Linked DNA regions of Anatilimnocola floriformis. The protein of the gene in region 2 interacts with the protein of the main gene of each other region in a pairwise test. Links are inferred from orthologs where the notes say so. Each region holds a gene or a part of one and is shown on either strand. Other genes may lie near its edges.

What was found.
Region 1: the proteins of M9Q49_RS30985 (region 2) and dnaB interact in binary tests that used the Escherichia coli proteins (3 or more experiments, as listed by UniProt). The link is inferred for Anatilimnocola floriformis from one-to-one orthologs.

Annotation. Positions count from the first base shown.
Region 1 is NZ_JAMLFW010000002.1:1,812,384-1,820,234, reverse strand. The notes cover bases 2,553-5,398. They hold dnaB (replicative DNA helicase), read right to left. Parts: upstream 4,783-5,398; coding sequence 3,322-4,782; downstream 2,553-3,321. Other genes in these bases: M9Q49_RS31785 (acetyl ornithine aminotransferase family protein), read left to right, coding at 5,131-5,398; M9Q49_RS31795 (arginyltransferase), read right to left, coding at 2,553-3,133. Also shown: M9Q49_RS31805 (Rne/Rng family ribonuclease), read right to left, coding at 1-1,401; M9Q49_RS31800 (hypothetical protein), read right to left, coding at 2,108-2,353; more of M9Q49_RS31795, read right to left, coding at 2,429-2,552; more of M9Q49_RS31785, read left to right, coding at 5,399-6,516; amaB (L-piperidine-6-carboxylate dehydrogenase), read left to right, coding at 6,707-7,851. UniProt on the Escherichia coli protein: The main replicative DNA helicase, it participates in initiation and elongation during chromosome replication. Travels ahead of the DNA replisome, separating dsDNA into templates for DNA synthesis.
Region 2 is NZ_JAMLFW010000002.1:1,611,365-1,619,294, reverse strand. The notes cover bases 1,682-4,606. They hold M9Q49_RS30985 (DnaA/Hda family protein), read right to left. Parts: upstream 3,981-4,606; coding sequence 2,382-3,980; downstream 1,682-2,381. Other genes in these bases: M9Q49_RS30990 (hypothetical protein), read right to left, coding at 2,137-2,337; M9Q49_RS30995 (DUF1559 domain-containing protein), read right to left, coding at 1,682-1,822. Outside these bases: M9Q49_RS31005 (DNA-3-methyladenine glycosylase family protein), read left to right, coding at 38-697; M9Q49_RS31000 (hypothetical protein), read right to left, coding at 707-886; more of M9Q49_RS30995, read right to left, coding at 917-1,681; M9Q49_RS30980 (AAA family ATPase), read left to right, coding at 4,782-5,840; M9Q49_RS30975 (DUF58 domain-containing protein), read left to right, coding at 5,960-6,865; M9Q49_RS30970 (BatA domain-containing protein), read left to right, coding at 6,874-7,930. UniProt on the Escherichia coli protein: Plays an essential in the initiation and regulation of chromosomal replication. Binds in an ATP-dependent fashion to the origin of replication (oriC) to initiate formation of the DNA replication initiation complex once per cell cycle.

The DNA.
Region 1 (7,851 bases), 200 kb from region 2 along the record:
GCTCTCGGGTGTCTTCACCACGCCGCGGCCGGTGCAGCAGGGGCAATCGCTGTAGACGCTGGTCTTCAAGCTCGGGCGAATGCGCTGGCGCGTCATTTCGATCAAGCCGAAGGGGCTGGTGCGGAGAATCTTCGTGCGAGCGCGGTCGCGGCGCATCGCATCGCGAAGGGCCCGCTCCACACCGCGGCGATGCTTTTCGCGCCGCATGTCGATGAAGTCGTTCACCACCACGCCGCCGAGATCGCGCAGCCGGAGCTGACGAGCGATTTCTTTTGCAGCCGAGACGTTCAACTTGAACGCGCTCGTTTCGGCATCATCGCCGGTGCGGAAGTTACCGCTGTTCACGTCGATGGCCACGAGGGCTTCGGTTTGATCGATGACGATCGAACCGCCGCCACGGAGCGGAACTTTCCGCTTGTGAATGCCGGCGATTTCTTCATCGAGCTTGTACTTATGGAACAACGGCTCGCGGCCATCGTACAGTTGCAGCCGATTGACGTGCCGCGGCATGACGAGCTGCAAAAATTCCTTGGCTCGCTCATAAGCATCGGGTTGGTCGATGTAGATCGAATCGATATCCGCAGTGAAGATGTCGCGGATCGTGCGGATGATCATGTCGCTTTCTTCGTAGATCACCCCCGGCCCGTTCGTCTTCTTCAGCCGGCGAGCGATCACCTTCCACAGCCGCAGCAAGTAGGCCATGTCGCGCGACAGTTCCTTCTTCGCCCGATCTTGACCGGCCGTGCGGACGATGAAACCGAGCCCCTTCGGCGGGTTGAGTTCCAGCAGGGTATCGCGCAGTTGGCGGCGGAGTTGATCGTCTTCAATCTTGCGCGAAACACCCACGCGGCCGAGCGCCGGCATCAGCACCAGGTAACGACCGGGGATGCTGATGTAGGTCGACAGGGTTGGACCCTTCGTGCCGATCCCTTCCTTGATGACTTGCACGAGCACTTCGTCGCCGCGGCGGAAGATTTCTTGGATCGGCGGCTTCACGCGCGGCCGGCCACCGCGGGGCGGACGACGATGGCGTTGCTGCCGTTGTTGGCGAGGACGTTCTTCGCCCTCTTCTCCTTCTTCACCGCCGTTGTCGTCTTCGCCGGTGTCGATGTCGGCATTGCGACCACCCATCATGGCTTCGGCAGGATCGAAACCGCCCTGACGGAAATATTGGGCTTCGACATCGCTGATGTGCAAAAAGCCGTTGCGACCGACGCCAAAGTCGACGAACGCCGCTTGAATGCTCGGCTCGAGATTCACGATCCGGCCGCGGTAGATATTGCCGACGTAATTGTCAGCACTCGCCCGCTCGATATACAGCTCTTCCAATTGGCCATCTTCAACGATGGCAATGCGGCACTCCTCGGGCTGCGAGACATTGACCAACATTTCGCTCTTCATACTGACAGCTTCTCTCTTGATTTGGGGGCCTGCCCTGGCGTGCTGGCTGTGGCGGCCGCAGCGTCGATCGCTGCCGGCTCGCGGAGAAAGGAAATGCAGCGTGCGGCCGGAGGGTGGCTTCGCGGGCGATTGTCGAGTCGCTACCGGGTAATCCCGGCAGAAAATCGAATGCGAAGCGTTCCACATCATTGCTGTGATGACACAAGCAGTGGAACAAGGGGCGGCGCTGCAACTGGTTCTCGTGCAAGCCGCGGGGCTCGCCACGATCACCGTCAGGGCTGTGAACAAACATGAACGCAACGTGTACGGCTGCCCGCGTGCGGGCCTCGGCAACCACGGGTTCCCCAGCCGAAGAGTCCAGGCCGCTGCGCGAATGCATGAGGCGCCGCGATACCACCTGGCTCCGCAAAGCGGGTCGCGCGCAGGCCGACACAGTGTGTCGGACAAGGAGCGAAATGGGCCAGGTTGGCAACATCGTGAGTGGGAAACGAGAAGGTACCGAGAGTTTGGCGGATTAAACTGCTGCACGATCGTAAGGACCGAATTCGCGCACCCCGCCGAAACTATGGGGACGTATTATGCCGGAAAACAACCCGCATAGCGACTCCAAATGCCGCTGGGGCTTGGATTTTTGAAAAATGGGGAATTTGGGGGCGGGAGGCGGGGGACGAGAGGCGAGGGGCGAAAGAAGCCAGTCTTTACGGAGCTACCATTCCTGTACCGGCCGAAGTTGCTCGTCGAGTCGTTCCACTGGCCAAAAAATCCATTTGGCAAGCGGTTCTTGATGCTTGTAGTGATATTTCGCCTGTTCGCGATGCATGTGCCTCGATCCGCGTCGCTGAATTAACGCCCTTGGCGGCACCACCAACGCCAAATAGCTCCCCACATAAAGTGCCAGCAGAATCAGCAGCACGACAGCCAAAATCAGCGGTGTGCGGGATTCGCGTCGCATAAAACTGAACCCTTCATCTCTTTCCCTCGCCTCTCGCATCCCGCCTCTCGCATCCCGCCTCTCGCATCCCGCCTCTCACTCCACCGTCGTCCAAACCCCATTCAGCCGCCGTTCATGCGGATGGAACTTCGCCTTGTATTGCATATGCGCCGAGCCGGCCACGAAGAAGCCGAGGTAAAGGAACTGCCGGCGCTGGGCGCGGCAGAATTCCACTTGGCGGAGGACCGAGAAGGTGCCGATGCTCAAGCCTTCGATCGTGGGATCGAAGAAGCAATAGACGGCGGAGAGGGACGACTTGCCGACATCGGTGATGGCCACGCCGGCGAGGCGGTCTTCGTACCAATAGCTGAGTTCGATCGTTTCGCAGCAGCTATCGGTGAGAAACTCCTCGTAGCCAATCTGATCGATCGGGCCGTCGTCGCGCTCCAGATTGCGTAGCGCGCGGTGCAGATTAAAGAGCTTGATCCGCTCGTCGTCCACAATCGGTTCGCCAACGCGAGTTTCGAGCATTTCCATCCCGCGACGATAAACGCGCCGCTGCGTCGCATTCGGGCGGAAGCTTTCCAGATTTAGCCGAATCGGTTCGCAGGCCTGGCAATTGGGACAATGAGGCCGATAGAGCATGTAGCCGCTGCGACGATCGCCGACATCCAAACGCCGGTCAACTTGCCGCTGCGTAAGATGGGCCAGCGGTTGCCGGAGCGGCAACCGAGCGGTCTCTCCTTCCAGGTACGGACAAGGAGTGAGCTGGTCGTAGATGATTACTTCTTGGGGCTGCAAAGTGGCCCTCCCAGTAGTCGCAACGAGTACTCGCCTTTGTCCCACCAAAGGCCTTTTCGTCGTTCTCGCGACCACCGGCCCTGTGCCGGTGGGGCGATCACTGAACCGCTACCACTTGTAGCTCATCAGTGATTGCTCCACGGGGACAAGCCCCGTGGTCGCAGGATCGCGAAAGCTATTTAACGATCCTAACCGAACTGCGGATCGTCGTTCGCATTATATGTATCAAACTCGCGCAGGCGCTCCGGTGTCGGATCTTGAAACCGCGTGAAGTCTTTGTGCCATTCCATATTCACGTCGCCGACCGGGCCGTTACGCTGCTTGGCGATGATGATCTGGGCCTGGCCCGACAGCCGTTCGCGCTCTTCGCCGCGAGCATAATATTCTTCGCGGTGCACAAACATCACCACGTCGGCATCTTGTTCGATAGCACCTGATTCGCGGAGATGGCTCAGCTTGGGAATGTTGTCTTTGCCCGCTTCGGTTTGCCGGTTCAATTGAGCCAGACACATCAGCGGCACTTTTAGTTCGCGGGCAATACCTTTCAAACGCCGCGCGATCTTGGCGACTTGTTCTTGCCGCGGATCTTTCGCATTGTCGGGCTCGATCAGCTGTAAGTAATCGATGATGATCAACCCCAAACCGCCCGAACGTCGCTTGATCCGCCGCGCCGCGGCTGCGATTTCCGAAACGGTTCGGCCTGGCGAGTCGTCGACATACAACGGCGCCTTGGCGACTTCGGCGGCCTTCTCGACGAGCCGCAGGCGATCTTCCTGCGAGATCGTACCGTTACGAAGCCGATAACCGTTCACCCGCGCGACCGAGCACAGCAAACGATCGGCGAGTTCGATCGACGACATTTCGAGGCTGACAAACAGCACCGGGATGTTCTGATGGAGCGCGACGTTTTCGGCCACGTTCATGGCAAACGCCGTTTTGCCCATCGAAGGACGGGCCGCGAGAATCACCAGTTCGCCCGGATGCAGGCCGCCGGTCTTGTTATCCATGTCGCGAAAGCCATAGTCGCCCGAACCATCGGAGTGCGTCCCCATCATCATCGCTTCGAGGCGGTCCATCGCTTCGTGCAGAATGTCTTTGATCGGCTTCACCGCGTTATCGCTGCGGCTGTCGAGGATCGAGAAGACTTTCTGCTCGGCTTGTCCCAGCAGCTGCGCAGCTTCCGCCGATTCATCATAAGCGTCGCGGAGAATTTCCGTCGCCGACGTAATCAGCGCGCGATAAGTCGCTTTCTCGCGGACGATCTCCGCATAGTAAGTCGCGTGCGCGGCATTCGGCACCGCGTTAATGATCTTGGCCAAGTAGGCCTGCCCGCCAACCGCTTCGAAATCGCCAGCCGTCTTCAAGCGATCGATGAGCAGCGTCGGATCGATCTTCTTGCTCGACTCGTGCAGCCCGCACATATGTTCAAAGAGCTTCTGATGCCCTTCGTCATAAAAATCGCTCGGCCGCACAATCATGATCACGTCGTCGAGCACGTCAGGCAGCAGCACGATGCTCCCCAGCACGCCGATCTCGGCTTGCAGATCAAAGGGAGGCTGCTTGGTGAAGAGCTCGCCCTGCGATGGAGGCTTGTCGTCTTTCTGCGAGCCTTTGAATTGCGGCTTGTCTTTCCGCTGTACTGACGACATATGTCCTCCGTGCAATTTTCAAGAACTCCCGCTCCTCGGCACTCGCGTACTCCGCGTAGCGACCAGGAGGGGGTCGGGGTGAGGGGCCGAAGCGGACCCGAGATAATCGAGCGTTCGAACCGCTGAACACCAGGAAAAGGGCGGCCACGCTGATTGTAACGCGCGACCCTCCCTCAATTCGAATCACAGCGGAAAAATCGAAGCCCTAGCGATAGCACTCGCCGTTTTCTGCGGATCATCCCTCTCGCCAGACTGGGGAAAACCTGTCGCCGACGACACTTAACGCTGCTGGCTGACCCTTGCCCTTCCCCCTCCGAGACGTAGTATTCAAAGGAGGAGATGGACGCCATGAACACGCCGATCAAAATCAGTCCGGCCGTGCCAGTTTCCGCTGCGCCACTTTTCGCTGCACCTTCAGCGGGAGGGGAAAATCGGCCAGTCCCATTCATTCACACCGATCTGCCGGGCCCGCGCGGCAAGCAGTTGATCGCCGACGACGAGCGCTACACGTCGCCCTCTTACACGCGGGTCTACCCGCTCGCTGTCGAACGCGGCGCAGGTGCGATGATCGAAGACGTCGATGGCAACCGCTTTCTCGACTTCACGGCGGGGATCGCCGTTTGCTCGACAGGCCATTGTCATCCGCGCGTGGTCGCTGCCATCGAGCAGCAGGCCAAAAAACTGATCCACATGTCGGGGACCGATTTCTATTACGCCCCGCAAGGGAACCTCGCGCGCAAATTGGCCGAACTCGCGCCGGGCGGCAGCGACAAGCGAGTCTTCTTCACCAATAGCGGCGCCGAAAGTGTCGAAGCCGCGTTCAAGCTCGCCCGCTATCACTCGGGCCGGCAACACATGATCGCCTTCTTCGGCGCGTTCCACGGCCGGACGATGGGTGCGCTGTCGCTGACCGGCAGCAAGATGATTCAGCGCCGTGGATTCGCGCCGCTCATCCCGCAAGTGACGCACATCGACTACGCCAATCCGTATCGCGATGGCGCGGCCGCGTGTATGCACACGCTCAATCAACTCGAAGATCTCTTCCGTCGCACGGTGCCGCCAACGGAAGTGGCTGGCATCATCGTCGAGCCGATTCAAGGCGAAGGTGGTTACATCGTGCCGCCGCCGGAATTTCATCGCGAGCTGAAAAAGCTCGCCGAGAAGCACGGCATTTTGTACATCGTTGACGAAGTGCAATCGGGCATGGGGCGCACCGGCCAGATGTTTGCGATCGAGCATTGGGGCGTGACGCCCGACATCATTTGCCTCGCCAAAGGGATTGCCTCGGGCCTGCCGCTCGGTGCGATCATCGCGCGAAATGATCTGATGGATTGGGGACCCGGCTCGCACGCGAGCACCTTCGGCGGCAATCCGATCAGCTGCGTTGCCGCGCTGACGACAATCGAGCTGCTCGAAGAATCGCTGATGGCCAACGCTCGCGACGTCGGCAGTCATCTCGTTGCGCGGTTGAATTCGCTGAAAGAAAAACACCCGATCATCGGCGATGTTCGCGGCCTGGGCTTGATGGTCGGCGCAGAACTCGTGAAAGATCGCGAGACGAAAGAGCCAGCTAGCGCTGAGCGCGATGCCGTCGTCCAAGCCTGTTTCCGCCGCGGCCTGCTGATGCTCGGTTGCGGCAGCAGTACACTTCGCTTCTGCCCGCCGCTCGTGGTGACCCGCGAAGAAGTAGACACAGCAGTCGCGATTATCGATGAAGTGCTGGGAGAAATTTAGTGCGAGCGCAGCGAGCCTCCTGTTCCCTCGCCCCGCCGCGGGGAGAGGGTTAGGGTGAGGGGTCGAAGCGGGTACTAACTCCGATTCCAAGCATGCCTAAGATTTGGTCCACTCGCAGCCCAATCCCTCACCACGGCCCTCTCCCCGGAGTATCGGGGAGAGGGAGATCGGAAGCAGAAGGAAATTTCACATGTGGCAGGATCTCCTCAACCGTCTTCGCCTCCGCAGCACCAACTCCGGCGTCTATGCAGGCCGTTGGCTCGATCGGCCGAGCGGCGGTGAGATTGAATCGCTCAACCCGGCAACGGGCGAGATCATTGCCAAAGTGCACACCGGTTCGCTCGCAGATTTTGAAGTTGCTGCGAGCAACTCGCACGCGGCCTTTGCCAGTTGGCGAAAGTTGCCAGCGCCGCAGCGCGGCGAAATCGTCCGGCTGATCGGCGAACAACTGCGCAAACAGAAAGACGACCTCGGCCTGCTCGTCACGCTCGAAGCCGGCAAGATTCGCAGTGAAGGGCTCGGCGAGGTTCAAGAGATGATCGACATGTGCGACTTCGCCGTCGGCTTGTCGCGACAGCTCTATGGTTTGACGATCGCCAGCGAACGTCCCGACCATCGCCTGATGGAGCAATGGCATCCGCTCGGCGCGGTCGGCGTGATTACTGCCTTCAACTTTCCCGTAGCCGTTTGGGCCTGGAATGCTGCCCTCGCGCTGGTCTGCGGCGATCCGGTTTTGTGGAAGCCGTCGCATCTCACGCCGCTGACTGCCATCGCCGTGCAGAACATCGTCAACGATGTCCTCGAATCGCGTGGCCTCGCCGGCGTGCTGAATCTCATCGTCGGTGATCGCGACGTAGGCCAGTCGATTGCAGCCGACGTTCGCTTCCCGCTGATCTCTGCCACCGGCAGCACCGCGATGGGGAAGAGTGTCGCGGTGAAAGTCGCCGAGCGTCTCGGCCGCAGCTTGCTCGAGCTCGGTGGCAACAACGGCTGCATCGTCACGGAGTCCGCCGATCTGGATCTCGCGGTACGAGCCATCCTCTTCGCCGCCGTCGGCACAGCGGGCCAGCGCTGCACCACGCTCCGCCGACTCATCGTGCATGAATCGCGCGCGGAGGAACTCATCGCGCGCTTGAAAAAAGCCTACGGCAACGTGAAGGTCGGCCTGCCGTGGGAAGAAGGGACAGTGCTTGGACCGCTGATCAGCGAAGACGCCGTCAAACAGTTCACCGACGCAATCGCCACGATCAAGCAGCAAGGGGGCGAAGTACTCTGCGGCGGTTCGCGCATCGATCGACCTGGCTGCTATGTGCAACCGACCATCGTCCAGGCGAA
Region 2 (7,930 bases):
GAACGCAGAACGAAGAAGGCAGAAGGCAGAAGGCAGAATGAGCGATAGCAACGGCCATCATCCGAGGTCTGAGGAGATCATCGCGCATCTGTCTGCTGCGGATAAGAAGCTCGCGGGGCTGATTGAGCAGGCGGGGCCGTTTCGGTTGTTGCCGGCGAACGGGACGATTTTTTCCGGGCTGCTGAAAGCGATTGTTTATCAGCAGCTCTCAGGCAAAGCGGCCGGAACGATTCACGGCCGGGTGATTGCGTTGTTGCCGAAGAAGCCGACCGAGCACGCTGCCGCGATTGCGACGTTGTCGGATGAAACGCTTCGTGGCGCGGGGCTGTCGCGCAACAAGTTGCTGTCGATTCGCGACCTGGCGGCGCGTAGTTCCGAAGGACTCGTCCCCGAGCGCAAGCAACTCGTGAAGATGGACGACGAAGCCATCATCGAAAGTCTGACCGAAGTTCGTGGCGTGGGCCGCTGGACGGCGGAGATGATTTTGATGTTCACGCTCGGCCGGCTCGACGTGCTGCCGGTTGCTGACCTCGGAATTCGCAAAGGCTTTGCGCTGACGTATGCGAAGAAGGGCGCGACCGAAGATCTTGCCGAGATGGATGCGATCACCAAACAAGGCCGCCGCTGGCAACCCTTTCGATCGGCAGCGGCGTGGTACTTGTGGCGGGCGTGCGATCTGGCGAAGACGACGCCCTAATTCAACCAACTACAGCCCTTGTTTCTCGCGGGCTGATTCTTCGGCTGCGACGCGCTGTTCGTCGGCTTTCATCTGCTGCACTTCGGCATCGGTGGCCGATGTCGGCAACTGACTTTTGCTTTGCGAACAGCCCACGGCGGATAAAACGCACAGGCCGATGGCCAGCCAAGCGCACGTGTAACGAGTCATGTGTGTTCCTTCGTGAATTCCGAGATTCAATTAAAATGGGCCGTTGAGAATGTTGCCGTCGCGGATCGTGCAGAAGTTTTTCCACACCGTTGCGTCGACGCTGAAAGTGACGTTGATGACCGATCCATCGGCGCGGGCAACGTTCACGCCGCCCGGATGCGTGCTGCCGAAGCGGCGCGACCAAAACGTGGGTTGCGTGCTATCCGGATGAAGATGATCGGGCTGCGGCGTCTCGGAACCGAAGCGAACGATGCACTCGTCCCAACCCGCATTGTTCCACGGTTCGTTGTCGCCTCCTGCCGTGCCCCACGTGGTGGGATGGACTTGCTTCTCGCCGATCATCAACGTCTGACTCGTGCCATCGAGCAGGTCGGCCATGCGGCGCTGCTGATCGACAGGCGTGCTGAGCGGTGTGGTGGTGCTCACCGTCGCCCACTGGCGAATGAAGCAACCTTCCTTGCCGTATTCGCCGATGACGTTGCCGCCGTTGGCTGCATAATCGTTTTTCGCCGAGCTGCCGTATTTCGCCGGCGGACGGCGCGTGGGGCAATAGTGACTCTTGATCGCAGCGAGATTGACGACCGCGTCGGACGTTTGATCGAAGACATTCTGCTGTTCGATAAACGGCAACAATTGAAACGCCCAACTCCAGCCGCGGCGATCATCTGCATTGCAGCAAGTCCGCGTGGGACCATCGGAGCCGGCGTTGGGAAAGTACAGATAGGTGTCGTGATGATTGTGCGCGGCGAGCGCCATCTGCTTCAAATTGTTCTGACATTGCATCCGCCGCGCTGCTTCGCGGGCCGCTTGCACGGCTGGCAAGAGGAGCGCTACGAGCACTCCAATGATGGCAATCACGACCAGCAATTCGACAAGCGTAAATCCCCAAGATCCGCGCCGGCGCGACACTCGCGCCATGGTCCATTTCCGATTCATCCTGTTCCTCCGTTCCGCAAAACTGATTAGCAAACCTGTCTCTGGCAGGCCTGCTTCGACTATAGAAATCAGTCGTGCGAGGACAGAACGGGGTCTCCGCTCAGAAGGGCTACACTTCACAAACTATTCACAAGAACTGCAAATACAGCCCGATAATTTGATGAAACCTTCGCGCAATTGGCGGTGGTCCGCAGTGACAAAGCGGCGCTCATCTCGGTCTGCCGCTTCAATCTGAGAATTTGCGACTACACCACTAAAGATCAGAAGCGGCAGAGCCTGATTTTCTTGCCGACACCTGCCATTTACGCGTCGGCCTACATTTTCTTTTTGGCAGTCTTCTTCTTGGCCGTTTTCTTCTTCGCAGTCTTTTTCTTCGGCCAGCCTTTTTGCATGTCGCTGTAGGCTTCTTGGCTGATGGTGCTCTTCTTTTTGCTGCGACTCTTACCGGCCTGCTTTCGCTTGTTGATGTTATTCACAAGCGAGTTCTTTTTGGCGGCGGCTTTTTTCTTCGCCATGGCAATTTCTCCGGGTGAGTAAATTGCCAAAGCACCCGCAAGTGCTATGCCAGGCGCAATTGAGATTCAACCCGTTTGACGACGTCTTCGAGACGGCAGTCCCCTTCGGGGAGGAGGAGGCTCTTCTTGCCGCTGACGAGCCATTCGCTGACTTTGTCTTCGGCCGAGATGACGGTGGTGTGGCTCTTGCGGCCGAAGTGCTTGCCGATTTCGGAGAGGGCGGCGCGGGTGTATTTGCGGGCCAGCCACATGGCGAGCATGCGAGGATGACTGACGACCGGCGACTTGCTTTCGGATTGGAGCGACTGCTCGTCGATGCCGAACATTTCGCAGATCGTGTTTGAGATGTCGGCGAGGCGGACTGCCTTGCGGTTGACGCGAACCAGATCGGCGAGCGCCCGCTGCGCGAACGGCAGGTCGATGCGGCAGTGCAGGGCTTCGCTGGTGGCATGCAAACGATTGAGCGCGCCGGCGAGTTGGCGGGCATCGCCGTCGAGTTGCGTGGCGAGCCACTCAAGCACGGTCTTCGGCGTGGGCGTTTGATGCGAACCAGCGAGTTGTTCGAGAATGCCGAGCCGAGTTTGCAGATCGGCGGCATCGATTGCACAAACCAAGCCGCCGCCGATACGGCCGACGAGCTCGCTGCCGAGGTTCTTCAGCTCGGGCAAGCTGCGATCAGCGGCGAAGACAACCTGGCGGCCGGCGCGGAGGAGCGTATCGACGGTGTGCTGCAATTCGGTGAGGGTCGACGGTTTACCGGCGAAGAATTGCAAGTCGTCGATCAGCAGCAATTCGACATCGCGATACTTGCGACGAAAGCTGGGCAACCCGGAGCCGCGCAGGGCTTCGACGAACTGTGTGGTGAACTGTTCGGCAGACAGATAAATAGTGCGGCGCTGCGGCGCGACTTGGCGGGCATAGCGCCAGCAACCTTCGAGCAGGTGCGTCTTGCCGCTGCCGGGTGGTCCCGAAAGGAACAGCGGCGAGTAACGGCCGAGCTGGCTCAGCAGGTTTTTGACTGCAGCGTGCGCGAGACGATTCCCCTCTCCTACTACAAAGGCGTCGAGCGATGCAAAGTTACGACGCGCCATGCGGTGAGGTTGTTGAGCAGGAGTTTGATCAGACGAATCGTCCGGGGAGGAAGCATTGTGGCTTGCAGCTGGCACGCTGGGCAAACGAAAAATCGTTGCCGCGGCCGGAGGAGGCGACTGCTCAATAGTATCAGATGGGAGCAAGGGCGGGTGAATCGTGCTGGGGGCAGCGGGGGGAGAGGACGGTACGGCGGCGGCAGATTCGACTGGGGCCGGATCAACAGCAACCAAGCCGGGAAATTCCCGTTGTACCGGTCCGCCTTTTATCGGCGTGACGCGGCCGCCAACCACAGCCGTTTTCGACTGCTCGGCGACTCTCAGATCAACGATCGCTTGTGGACCGATGACATCGACTGCGGCAGCCTGCAGCTCGCCCTTGAACCGTCGCAGCCGATCGAGCCGGAAGGAATCGGGAGCGGTGAGGATCAGGCGTTCTCCTTCCCGTTTCCACGAAAAGGAGGCGCTGGCCCACATCGCGACTAGTTGAGTTCCGACCTTGCCAGCCAATGCGGTTTGCACGGCTGACACGATCTCCATATCGTCCCTGGTCACGCTGATCGCATCCTACGCGCGCACCGCTAGCGCCGAAATTCCGAGGGGGGAACTGCACCGGCGGTTTTCGGCCGAGGGGATTCATTCCCAAGGTGAAACCGTACGGTGGCTGCCGGCGATTGCAGCACGAGTCCTGAAAGGAAAGAGAGTCAGCATTCAATTGCCAACTCTCGTTGATTGCCCGTTACGACGTCGGCGATTGTAGCCGTGCTAGCTAGGGTGTCAAACCGACAGAGGGAGGTCGCTAGCGGAAAAACTTCATGGGCTCTTCATCCTGCAGTGAAACTGGCAAAAAACCGTGAGCGAGCTGATTCGAGAGCGCGCGATCGGGCTCCAGATGATCGTGGAAATCTTGTCGCCGAGTCGGCGCAAGTTTGCCAGAGCGAGGCGGAAGTCGTTGGCAGGCCGTGCTTTTCAGAAAATGGATTTGCCGTGAGGTGAGCTCGGCGCGTTGTGGAGTCGTCGCTTGGAAGTGAAACGCAGAACGGAAATCCGCAGCGCCCGAGCGGCCAGCGCTGGTATTGACCCGTGGGGCATTTAGAATGGGGCGTGCTGGTCGCGCGGGCGGTTCTGTCTGGGTATTCATTGCCGGTTTCGAGAAGTTGAACTTTTGTGCTGGCAAATGGCACTTAGGGAATGGCGCTCGGTGCGCACTTGCGGTTTCAGAGAATGACCGCGAGGGCGCGTGGCGAGCAACGCGGCTCAGAACCCGCCGGATCTCCGCGGTCGCGTTTCGTACTCTTCCTTGTTTTTCCCCTCTGTTTTCCTCGCAGTATTTTTCTTCCTGAAGGAATTGCTTCCATGGGTAATCCCGCCGATGCCGCCAGTCCCGAAGACCTGAAGGCCTTGGAGAACCTGAAATCCGTCTATCAGGCCGTCCGCAGCGAACTGGCGAAAGTGATCGTCGGCCAAGAGGAAGTGGTCGAACAGATTCTGATCGCGATCTTTGCCCAAGGTCACGTCCTGCTCGAAGGTGTGCCGGGCCTCGCCAAAACCTTGATGGTCAGCACGCTGGCCCGCTCGCTGCACCTGGCCTTTAACCGCATTCAGTTCACTCCCGACTTGATGCCGTCGGACATTACCGGCACGGAAGTGATTCAGGAAAACAAGGAAACCGGCGAACGTGGCTTCCGCTTCATCAGCGGGCCGATTTTTGCCAACATCATTCTGGCGGACGAAATCAACCGTACGCCGCCGAAGACCCAGGCCGCGCTGCTCGAAGCGATGCAAGAACGCCAGGTGACCATCGGCGGCAAGCGGCACACTCTGCCAGGGCCGTTCTTTGTGCTCGCCACGCAGAACCCGATCGAACAAGAAGGTACCTACCCGCTGCCCGAAGCGCAGCAGGACCGCTTCATGTTCAAGGTCTTCGTGAAGTATCCCAGCTACGACGAAGAATATCGGATTGCCGAGAGCACGACTTCGAACATCGTGGCCACGGTCAAGGAAGTCCTCTCCGGCGAAGAGATCATCCGCCTGCAACAGCTCGTTCGCCGCGTGCCGGCCGCTCCGCACGTGCTGCACTATGCCTTGCGATTGGTTCGCGCCACTCGCGTGATGGAAGCCGATGCGCCAGGCTTTATCAAGGATTGGGTCAGCTGGGGTTCGGGCCCGCGCGGTATGCAATTCCTCCTGCTCGGCGGCAAGGCCCGTGCGATGCTCAACGGCCGGTTCTTTGTGAACACCGACGACATCAAGGCCGTCGCCTATCCGGTGCTCCGCCATCGCGTCATCACCAATTTCAACGCCGAATCGGCTGGGATCACGCCTGATAAGGTGATCGACAAGCTGCTGGCCGAAATCCCGGCTCGCCGACAGGGCGACGATGTGGCGCCGGAGCTGAAGCGGGCGTTCGGCTAAAGCAAGTTTGAAGTTCGATGGCGTAGGCCGGAACAAGCAACGCGCAGTTCCGGCATGAAGTGCACATCTGCCGGAACTGCGTTGAGTACAGCTTGTTCCGGCCTACAAAGAAACTGCTCATGTCCTTACCCACTTATCTCGATCCGAAAACCCTGGATCGCATCAAGCGGCTCGATGTGCGGGCCCGCCTGGTCGTCGAGGGTTTTATTTCGGGCCAGCACCGCAGTCCGTATCACGGCTATGCGGTGGAATTTGCCACGCACCGCGAATACGCCCCCGGTGATGACATCCGGCACATCGACTGGAAAGTCTGGTCGAAGACGGACCGGCATTACATCAAGGAATACGAAGAAGAAACCAATCTGCGCTGCACCATCCTCGTCGATTGCAGCAAGAGCATGCGGTACACGGCGCCTTGGTCGAAGTTCGACTATGCCGCGACCGGCGCCGCCAGCCTCGCCTATCTGCTGCAACAACAGCAAGACGCCGTCGGCCTGGTTGCCTTCAATACCAAGGTTCAAAAGTATTTGCCGGCGAGCTCGCACCCCAATCACCTGAAGCTGTTGATGCACGAGCTCGAGCAGTTGCAGGTCGATGAGCAGACCGATGTCTCGCGCGTGTTTCCGGAACTCGCCCAGCAGATTCGCCGCCGTGGCATGGTGGTGCTCTTTTCGGATCTCTTCACGGACATTCCCACGCTGTCGGAAGCCTTGCGGCAGTTCCGGCTGCGGCGGCATGAAGTGATCGTCTTTCAGGTCATGCACGACGACGAGTTGACGTTTCCTTTCCAGGACAACACGCTCTTTCGCGGCCTGGAAATGAACGTGCAGTTGCACACCGAACCGCGGTCGCTGCGTAAGAGCTATCTCGAGAACGTCCAGAAGTTTCTCGAGGAAGTTCGCAAGACCTGCGCCTCGGCCGGCATCGATTACGTGCTGATGAATACCAAGGATCCGCTCGACGCGGTCCTCGGCACTTACCTTACCTTCCGTCAAAAAGTCCGCCGTCAGGCGCTGCGCCACTGATGCCCACCATGCCCTTCCTCATCGGTCAATTCGAAGCGCTCGGCGGCTTGAGCAGCTGGGCCGGCACGTTCTTGACGAACCCGCTGCTAGCCGGCATCGGTCTGGCAGCCATTTCGGTGCCGATCATCATCCATTTGCTGAACAAGCGACAATTCAAAATCGTCGATTGGGCGGCGATGGAATTTCTGCTCGATGCAGAAAAGAAGAACCGCCGACGCGTACGGCTCGAAAATCTGATCCTGCTGCTCCTCCGCTGCCTGGCGATCTTTTTGCTCGGCTTGCTGCTCGCCCGGCCGTTCTTTCCGACGGCGATGACGGCGGGATTGATCGATGCCCAGCAGTTTGAACGGATCATCCTGCTCGATGACTCGCTGAGCATGCAAACGCGGCAAGGAAACGATTCGATCTGGGACCTGACGCGGAAGCGGGTCGTCGATCTGACGAACTCCCTCTCCGATGGTTCGCAAGACAACTCGCTGACGCTTCTCCTCACGTCGCGCCCCGACAAGCCGGTTTACAACGGCGCGCACTTGTCGCGCGAAAGCGTTACCGAGATCAACGATCTGCTCGGCAAGCTCGAAGCCAGCGATCAACCGGCCGGCCTCCCTGCGGCACTCAAGGAACTCGAACAATACCTGTCGTCGCAACCGGCGAACATCAATCGCGTGGTCTACATCGTTTCGGACTTGCGGCAGCACGATTGGCGGGCCAATGATGAAACGCCTGAGTCGCCGGCCAAGATGATGACGCGCATCAGCAAGTTGGCCTCGGCCAGCTACATCGTCGACGTGGGCGACACCGAAGATCGCAATCTGGCGATCACCGCCGTCAAGCCGGAAGGAACGCTCGTCGAAGGCGTGTCGTCGCGGTTCGATGTTTCCGTTTCCAACTTCGGCAGCACCGAAGCCAAAGACGTGCGCGTGAAGTTCGTCGCTGGCGAAGCTTTGCCGCTGCAAAACGAAATCGACAAGATCGGCCCCGGCGAAACAGTGAACACCAGCTTTGCGTTTGCCTTTACCGGCGATGAGGAGACCGATGGCGCTGCTGGTCCAGGACAACTCGCGC